2 regions of the Providencia hangzhouensis genome follow, and region 2 is predicted to be linked to the other one. Evidence: predicted binding sites of a transcription regulator. Region 2 holds the regulator's gene; the other holds the start of a gene.

Region 1 (5,144 bases), 460 kb from region 2:
ATGGTAGGGCATGATCACCGGATATTACTGCCTGCCAGTGCGGTCATTGGTGGGATTTATATGGTAGCTGTCGACACCTTTGCACGCAGTATGACGAATGCAGAAATTCCATTAAGTGTGATCACCGCACTGATCGGTGCCCCTATTTTTGCACTACTGATCCACACATTGAATAAAAAGGTGGCCGATTTATGATCCAAGTTGAACACCTTAATTTCAAAATAGCCCAACGCCAATTATTTACGAATGTTAGTTTTCGGCAACCAAAGGGCAGTATTGGCGCGATTTTAGGGCCAAATGGCCGCGGAAAAACAACTTTATTAAAACTACTACTCGGCGTACAAAAAGGATCAACAGGCAATATTTCCCTAAATGCCCCCGTTGCTTATGTTCCACAGCTTAGTGGTTCACTGTTTCATTACTCTGTTCGCACTATGGTGAGTCTCGGGCGTATTCGTCATTTACCTTGGTATGCCTCACCCAATGAAAAAGATAACCAAATTGTAGAGCAGTGTTTAGCGTACTTAGGCATAAGCAAATTTGCTGACCAACCCTTTAACTGCCTCAGTGGAGGGGAAAAACAAATGGTCATGATTGCGAGGGCATTAGCCAGCGAACCAGAAATTCTGATTCTTGACGAACCGACATCCGCATTGGACCTTGCCAACCAAGACAGTGTGCTCAGCGTCTTACGTGACTTAGCCATACATCGCGGAATGACTATCTTATTCACGAGTCATTATCCACAGCATGCGCTGCATATCGCTGATTATTCACTGTTGTTATTTAACGGCAGCGGTTGTTTATTTGGTGAAACTGAACAAATTTTAACGGAAGAAAACCTGACACAACTGTACCAATTACCCGTCGCAATTACGCCAATGGATTATCAAGGCCGGCAGACCCAAGGGGTCATTCCGCTATTTAGATAACTGAATGAAAACGATTGAATTAAGGAATATTAAACGATGAGCAATAACACAATAACACCTTCAGAAGCGCTGATTATCAATCAGTTAATTAATTATACTGAACAAGGTATTGCAAGCCGCGTATTAGCGAAAAATGGCGGGGGAAATATCACCTTATTTGCTTTTGATAAAGGCCAAGCGCTGTCTGAACACAGCGCCCCTTTTGATGCGATTGTGATGGTTGTTGAAGGGAGCTTACAACTTACCATCGAAGGAAAGCCAGTAATGGCTAAACCGGGGGAAGTTGTCAGAATGCCTGCTAATATTCCTCATGCGGTAGATGCGCTTGAGCCCGCAAAAATGCTGTTAGTTATGTTACGTGAGCCTGAAACGGCTTGTACACATTAACTTGGAGGTGAAAATGGACCAATCATTTACCGCCCACGAAGCAGGGCACAAATTTCTAGCACGCTTGGGGAAAAAACGTTTACGCCCAGGGGGAAAAGAAGCAACCGAATGGTTACTTAGCCAATCAGGGTTACACAAGAACAGCCAAGTTCTTGAAGTCGCGTGTAATATGGGAACCACTGCCATTGAAATTGCCTCCCAATTCCATTGTCATATTACGGGTATTGATATGGACAAGCAGGCGCTCGTACAAGCACAAAAGAATGTTGCGAATAAAGGGCTAACAGATTTAGTGACAATCCAAATGGCGGATGCATCAAAACTACCGTTTGAGGACAACAGTTTTGATGTGGTTATTAATGAAGCCATGCTAACCATGTACGGCGATAAAGCGAAAGCGAAGCTATTGCAGGAGTATTATCGAGTACTAAAACCGAGTGGCTGTTTATTAACCCATGATATTGCATTTAAGGATGCCCAAGCTGTTCAAAGTGTGGTTTCCCAAATGCAGCAAGCGATTAATGTTAAAGCACAGCCATTACCTGAAGCGCAATGGATAGAATTATTTCAACAAGCGGGCTTCCAGCAAGTGTTATCTCACACTGGGCCAATGACGTTGCTATCACCAAAAGGGTTGATTTACGATGAAGGTATTTTGGGTGCCCTAAAGATTATCCGTAATGCATTGAAGAAAGAAAATCGTCCCCAATTTTTGCGTATGTTCCGTCATTTTCGGCAAAATCGTGGAAAGTTGAATTATATTGCAGTCGTTAGCGTGAAGTAATTAATAGGAAGATCTTGCGCAAGGATGCGTGACTAGTACTGAATAACCTTTCATTATCTGTTGTTAATAATAATAATTCTTATATTTATCTTGATTCTTAGTTACTGTTGATAATAATTATTTGATAAAATAATAAACAGTAATTTAGTTATGCATTGTGATTTATTTTTTAGATTCAATAACAGCAATTCTAATAATGTAAAGGTTTAATTTAATGAAAATAAAGCATTTTTTTATTATCTCTCCTTGCTTTCTCCCTTTTATTTCCCCCTCCGTATTTGGCGCCGATAAAAAAGAAGAGTCCATAACCGTATCTGCTACACGTGGTTATAAAACCGTTTCAGAAATGGCACAAACCACATGGGTGATTGATAATGCTGAAATTGAGCAGCAAGCTGAAGGTGGAAAAGAATTAAAAGATATTTTAGCGCAGCTTATTCCAGGAATGAGTGTCAGTGGCCAAGGGCGGACAAACTATGGCATGAATATGCGTGGCCGTTCAATGATTGTGATGGTGGATGGAGTACGCCTTAACTCTTCTCGTAGTGATAGTCGCCAATTAGATTCTATCGATCCTTTTAATATTAATCATATCGAAGTTATTTCAGGCGCAACGGCGATGTACGGTGGTGGTAGCAGTGGTGGCTTGATTAATATTGTGACGAAAAAAGGCCAAGAAGAAAAACAAGTTTCCCTGCAATTAGGTGGAAAAACAGGCTTTAACAGTGGTAAAGATCACGATGAAAATATTGCTGCAGCAGTAAGTGGTGGTAATGAGAACGCTCACGGACGTGTTTCTGTTGCTTATCAACGCTATGGCGGTTGGTATGATGGCAAAGGTAATGCGATTAATATTGATAATACCCAAACAGGGCTGCAATTTTCTGATCGTTTGGATGTGATGGCGTCAGGTACTATCAAAATCGATGAAAAACAACAGGTTCAAGCTGTTTATCAGCATTATAAAAGTGAGTCTGATGGTAAACACGGCCTCTATTTAGGAAAAAATTTTTCCGCGGTTAAAGGGCAAGGTGAAGCTTATAACAGCAGCAAATTAAGTTCTGACCGTTTGCCGGGAACTGAGCGTAATTTGCTCAATTTACAATATTCAAATGCAGATGTATTTGGGCAGGATTTTGTTGCACAAGTTTATTATCGTGATGAATCACAAAAGTTTTATCCTTTCCCAACCCTTACAGGCAAAGATGTTACAAGTATCAGCTCATCGGATCAAAAAACCAATTTTTATGGAACTAAGCTGACGTTCAATAGCCAACCTATCGATGAATTAACGTTAACTTATGGTGTGGATGCAGAGCATGAGCAATTTCGTGCGAACCAAATGTTTTTTGATTTAGATAAAGCGAAAGAATCCGGGGGAATGGACTTAACTAAAGCTTTCCAAATTGGCCGCTATCCAAGCTATACCACGACGAATATGGCGACATTTTTACAAAGTAGTTATGACATTACGCCAATGTTCACGTTAAGCGGTGGTGTACGTTATCAGTACACAGAAAATAAAGTCGATGATTTTATTGGTTATGCACAGCAAGAAGCGATTGCTAACGGAAAAGGTAAATCAGCAGATGCAGTACCGGGTGGGAAAACGGATTACAACAACTTACTGTTTAACGCAGGGCTGCTGGTTAACTTAACCGAAGAGCAACAAACATGGTTTAATTTCTCTCAAGGCTTTGAAATTCCTGATATTGCTAAGTATTACGGAACAGGTGATTATGCGAAGACCCCAGATGCCAATGGCCACTATCATCTCAATAAAAGTGTTAACATTAATGATACCAAGGTAAAAGGAATTAAGGTTAACTCTTTCGAGTTAGGATGGCGTTACACAGGGGAAAACTTACGCACACAAGTTGCTACCTATTATTCTTTGTCTGATAGAAGCTATGGCATTAATAAAGATGACATGACCATCTATATGAAAACCGATAAACGCCGTATCTATGGGGTAGAAGGTGCGGTGGATTACTTCTTTGCTGACTCAGATTGGAGTGTTGGAAGTAACTTCAATCTACAAAAATCAGAAACTAAAGTGGATGGTAGTTGGGAAAAATGGAGCGTTGATTTCGCGAGCCCATCAAAAGTGAATGCCTATATTGGTTGGGAGCCGAATGACTGGGCGCTACGCTTACAAAGCCAGCAAACGTTCAATTTAACGGATGCGGCTGGTAAGAAACTCGATGGTTATAATACCGTTGATTTATTAGGAAGTTATATGCTACCAGTGGGTAAAGTTAGCTTTGCTGTCGAAAACCTGCTGGATAAAAATTACTCCACAATTTGGGGACAGCGGGCACAAAGCTTATATAGCCCTAAATATGGCGCTGCAAACCTGTACGATTATAAAGGCCGTGGCCGAACTTTTGCCCTTAATTACAGTGTGACTTTCTAATTTGATATTTTAACTAATGATAAGCCACTGTACAGTGGCTTTATTCATACCAACCTATTTAAATTTAAGGTAAAAGATTTTCCATGAAATTATTTCTCACAGGATTATTGTGCTTACTAAGCTTTTGGGGGCAGGCAAAAACGCCAACGGTGATTACCGACTTACAAGGTCGTGAAGTCACAGTTAATCTTCCCGTTGAAAAATTATTTTTGGTGGATAGTCGTGATATTTTGCCAGTGGATATTGCTGCGGGTAAAAGTGGGATATCTCGTATTGCGGGTTGGAGTGATTCGCTTACGCAGTACGCGCCAGATTTAAAACAAGCTTATTTCAGTGTGTTGCCTGAATTAGACAAAATTCCAACCTTAAAGAAAACTCGTGAAGCGGGTCTTCAAGTTGAAAAATTGATCGAATTAATGCCTGATGTGGTAATTATGCATAAGGCTAATTATGGTGCGATGCGTGATAGCCAAATTTTACCGCAACTTGAAGCCGCCGGTATTCAAGTTATTTTTATTGATTTTCGAATGGATATCGCGAAAAACACGCCGAAAAGTATTTTATTATTAGGGAAATTATTAGGAACACAAGAAAGAGCTGAACAGTTTGCGAAACTGTATCAAGA
Region 2 (5,144 bases):
CAAATTTACACGTTATTGCATTGGCGATTTTTGCCATTGCTGTTGCAGAGCCGATATATGGTTTTATTCGTAATAAGATTTTTAGCCATAGTAGTAGCCAGATAAGCGCTGAATTATCAGGGAAAATTTATCGCCATTTAATGGCCTTACCTTTAAATTATTTTAAGCTAAGGCCAACAGGGAAAATTATCGCAAGGATCCGTGAATTAGCTCATATAAGGCAGTTTTTAACGGGCTCGACACTGATGCTATTCATTGACTTTATCTTTGTTATCCTTTTTGTCGCGGTTTTATTTTCCTATAGTAGTTTGATGGCTTGGATTTTATTGGGCCTATGGGGGTATTTTTTGTTTTATGGATGGTTTTAGGCCCAATCATTCGCCAACAAACTCAAAAATCTTACCAAGCCGATGAAAATGGTCTCACTTTTCTCACCGAAAGTATTACTGGGATTGAAACCATAAAAACGACAGCAACAGAAAAATACTTTAATCAACGCTGGAAAAAAATATTTAGCAAGCAGCTAACTCAAAGCTTTAAAGTATCAATGCGCAGTGAAGTTGCCTCTCAGTTAATGACTCTCGTGAGTAAAATAACTACCGCAATTCTTTTGTGGGTTGGTGTCAAGGAGGTATTAAACGGTGGGATTTCTCCTGGCGAATTAGTGGCATTTAATATGCTAAGCGCGCATGTTACACAACCTGTATTGCGATTTGCCCAGGTTTGGCAAGATTTCCAACATACCATCATTTCATTGCGTCGGGTGGGAGATATTCTTGATGAACCTGTAGAAAATGAACGTAAAGGGATTGCAAACACTTCAAATATTCACGGAAAAATCGAGTTTCAAAACATCCGCTTTCGTTATCAACCTGATACGCCTGAAGTTATCAATAATTTGTCATTAATGGTTAATTCTGGTGAATTTATTGGGATTACTGGCCCTTCTGGTTCTGGAAAAAGCACCTTAACGAAATTATTACAACGACTTTATGTACCACAACATGGGCAAGTTATTGTTGATGGCATGGATTTAGCTGTCGCAGATACTGTGTCATTACGCCGAAAAATGAGCGTTGTATTACAAGAAAGCACTTTATTCGTCGGTTCTATTGCAGAGAATATTCGTTTAAGCCACCCGCAAGCGACTCACGAACAAGTTATTCACGCAGCAAAATTAGCTGGAGCATATGACTTTATTATGGCATTGCCTGATAATTTTAATTATCCCTTATCAGAAAAAGGCTTGAACCTTTCAGGTGGTCAACGTCAAAGAATTGCACTTGCGCGCGCTTTACTCACCGAACCAGACATTTTAATTCTCGATGAAGCCACTTCTGCGCTCGATTACGAGTCAGAAGCTGCCATTATGGAAAATATGCCTTTAATTACGCAAGGAAGAACAGTCATTAGTATTGCTCACCGACTCAACACGATTATGCATGCTGATAGGATATGTGTTATTTGCCAAGGAGAAGTACACGAAATGGATACACACGAAAACTTGCTCAAATCAAATGGCTTATACGCCAATTTATGGCGCCAACAAACGCAATAACACGGATAAAAAAGCATCACACCTATAGCAAGTGGTGCTTTTTTACTAAAAGCGCTCATTTTACAACCGATTAAACCAAATCATCGTAGATGAAGCTATAGCACAAGGGGATTAGCTAGGGTATCATGGCGCGCTGAATTACTGGCACACCCTTTTAGCAGTTATAGACATGGCAAAAGAACAAACGGATCGAACTACACTAGATTTGTTCGCTGAGGAACGAAGGCCTGGGCGACCTAAAACAAGCCCGCTATCACGGGATGAACAACTGAGGATCAACAAACGCAACCAACTGAAACGAGATAAAGTGAAAGGATTGCGTAGAGTTGAATTGAAACTGAACGAAGAAGCTGTCGTGATATTGAATCAGTTAGCTGAAGATAAAAATATAAGCCGTAGTGAATTGATCGAAGAAATTTTGATGTCACAACTTGAGCATGTTAACACATCAATACTCAAATAACGTTATCTTGATAAATCACACAAATTTGACAGACTTAGCATCATTTTTTCGCCAGAATAAGGCGTAATATTCTATCTATTTTCGTTCTAAATGGGCTCTAGAAGGCGAATTTTCACCTCTAGTCCTCTTAGAAAAACAAGAGGTTAATCACTTTATGGCAGTCATAGGCATTTTCTTCGGAAGTGACACAGGTAACACAGAAAATATTGCCAAAATGATCCAAGAAAGATTGGGCAAAGATGTAGCAGAAGTTCACGATATCGCAAAATGTAGTAAAGAAGATATTGAAGCTTTTGATATTCTACTTCTCGGTATTCCAACTTGGTATTATGGTGAAGCTCAATGTGATTGGGATGATTTCTTCCCTACTCTCGAAGAAATTGATTTCGAAGGTAAACTTGTCGCCTTATTTGGTTGTGGAGACCAGGAAGACTACGCTGAATATTTCTGTGATGCTATGGGTACGATCCGCGATATTATTGAGCCTCGTGGTGCTGTTATTGTTGGTCATTGGCCAACAGAAGGTTATCACTTTGAAGTATCCAAAGGTATGGCAGATGACAACCACTTTGTTGGTTTAGCTATTGATGAAGATCGTCAACCTGAGCTAACTGATGAACGTGTTGATGCATGGGTAAAACAAATCTCTGAAGAAATGTCTTTAGCTGAAATTTTAGGCTAATAGATCATATAAAGAAACCTTACCCATAGATTGCACCACTGTCTTGTACAAAATGAATCACCTAAGCCAGTGGCGTAATCTAAAATAACCGATAAGGTATCCTAATAGGATAGGTTCTCAAGAGATTATCAAAATAATGAGACAATGCATGGTTTCTATTTTTATTTTCCATGCCTATAATTGTAAATCAGTTTAGAAGACAACTGTATTGATGTTAAAAATGTCTCATTATTGTTAAATTTATGATTTAAGATACAGGACAAACCCGCATGACAGACAACAACAAAGCATTGAAAAATGCTGGACTCAAAGTCACTCTTCCAAGATTAAAAATTTTGGAAGTACTTCAAGAGCCTGAGTGCCACCACGTCAGTGCGGAAGATCTCTATAAAAAGCTGATCGATATGGGCGAAGAGATCGGGTTAGCAACCGTATACCGCGTGTTAAACCAATTTGATGATGCAGGTATCGTAACCCGTCACAACTTCGAGGGTGGTAAATCTGTATTCGAGTTAACTCAGCAACATCACCATGATCATTTAATCTGTTTAGATTGTGGAAAAGTGATTGAGTTTACTGACGAATCCATTGAAACTCGCCAAAAAAATATCGCTGCTCGCCATGGCATTAAACTATCTAACCATAGTTTATATCTATATGGTCATTGCGCAGATGGTGATTGCCGTGATAATGCTGACGCACACGAAGCAAAAGAGTAATAGTATTCAACCATCGCTGATAAAACGTAATGGTTAAAAATACCAAAACCCTGATAATAAACTTTATCAGGGTTTTTTATTTTAAATATCCATATTTTTTTCACTCAATTAGTGATAATTTATGATGAATAACTTAAATTTAACTATTTATCACTACAATTTTTAGTTAATAAAAAATTTTCCTAGAAACTATAATAGTTGCAATTCAAATCAAAACCCTTATATTATTTCACTGATGAATATATTCTATCATCTAGAATTATACTTATATATCAAAGTGGTATATAAATAACATTATAGATGTTTTCTAATTTTTCATACTATATAAAAATTATTTTATTTCCTTTCTATTATTTTAACTATAATTTAGAAAGTTGATGATTCAAATGTAGCCATAAAGTTAAAATACACTTTAAATGCACAATTACATTTATTGACTAAACTAATTACGTATTTTAGTAATTTGTAAGAGATTATCTGATGAAAAAAACATATCTTTTTCTCAACACAAGTTTTTTCTTCTGGTTTCTTACTTTAATAGGGTGGTTTTTTAGCTATTTATCTATCACCTTATTTTCGTTCGTATTATCAGTGCTATTCTTGATCTTATACTTCAATCAAAAAAAGGTAAGTAAAATGTTCACCAAAAGACAAAACAAGCCCACGCCTACATCGACGTCCCCTTCTATAAGTAATGAGCCTGAAGTGACTGCAAAGATAGAAGAACAAATTACACTATCAACGCCTACTATTAGTGAAGAAAAATCGAATACGGTTATCTCTAGGGACGTTATTTTTGAAGGGAATATTACCTCTAATGAGCAAGTACATATCTATGGAAAAGTCATTGGAAATATAACAGGAAAAGATAATACTGTTAAAGTCATGTTAAACGGCCAAGTCACGGGAAATATTACCTGTAAAGAGCTGGTAGTTAATGGGCGTATTGAAGGTGAGTGCTTATCTGATACTATTTGTATTGAAAATAATGGCGAAATCCACGGTACTATCCATTACAGTAGCTTATCGATTAAAAAGGGTGGGGTTTTATCTGGCCATGCTCAAATTAAAAATCCTCCTCATCAATCGGAAAAAGTTACCATATTAAAAGATAAGCTAAAACAAGACGCTATCATACCCAATGAAAGTGTAAATAACGCTTCTTTGTAGTCACCATAAAAATAAGGTGAATATACCCACCTTATTTTCAATTTTTATATCAGTATTTACACTTATTAAAACATCTCATTAATATTAAAATATATAGCAAACCTCTTTCCTATCTAGGCAAATGACTGCCATAGTTCCCCTATAGCAGTCATTTGTTACTAAAATATTTTCTACTCTAGAATACAGTAAATGGCATCATTACCATAAACTTAATATCTTTTTCATCTTGGAAAATATTTCCATAACCACCACCATAACTCGGAATATCTGTATGATTATCATATTTGGTAAAATGTAGCTTAAATAGCGTATCTTTTGCTCTACCTGACTGCACGGTATATAAAATATCAAAGTTCCATGCACTTTCTTTTAAGCGTACATCTTGAGCATATTGGCTATTCGTACTTGGTTTAGCATCCCAACCATAAATATATGAGGTTCCGACTTTCCATCCAGCTAAATCCCAATTTTTTAAATCATACATAACACCAGCCATAACGGCTTTTTCATTATTAGCATTCCAGTCTGAACGGCCATCCCACCAAATATCCA

The links. Region 2 encodes Fur, which represses iron uptake genes when iron is present. Its sites were predicted from a motif close to ATAATAATGAGAACNACTATCAA; they were not measured.
Region 1: PZ638_RS16360 (TonB-dependent siderophore receptor) is a predicted target of Fur. The motif match lies at 2,170-2,192, and genes of this name have one in related genera.

The regions. Positions count from the first base shown of each region.
Region 1 is NZ_CP135052.1:3,601,135-3,606,278, reverse strand. Features, by position in the region: gene PZ638_RS16380 (FecCD family ABC transporter permease) at 1-195, shown strand, start outside; gene PZ638_RS16375 (ABC transporter ATP-binding protein) at 192-932, shown strand; gene PZ638_RS16370 (cupin domain-containing protein) at 969-1,319, shown strand; gene PZ638_RS16365 (class I SAM-dependent methyltransferase) at 1,333-2,103, shown strand; gene PZ638_RS16360 (TonB-dependent siderophore receptor) at 2,318-4,519, shown strand; gene PZ638_RS16355 (ABC transporter substrate-binding protein) at 4,603-5,144, shown strand, end outside.
Region 2 is NZ_CP135052.1:3,145,145-3,150,288, forward strand. Features, by position in the region: partial or broken gene PZ638_RS14305 (type I secretion system permease/ATPase) at 1-1,558, shown strand, start outside; gene ybfE (LexA regulated protein) at 1,728-2,021, shown strand; gene fldA (flavodoxin FldA) at 2,176-2,703, shown strand; gene fur (ferric iron uptake transcriptional regulator) at 2,973-3,422, shown strand; gene PZ638_RS14325 (bactofilin family protein) at 4,059-4,592, shown strand; gene chiP (chitoporin ChiP) at 4,768-5,144, opposite strand, start outside.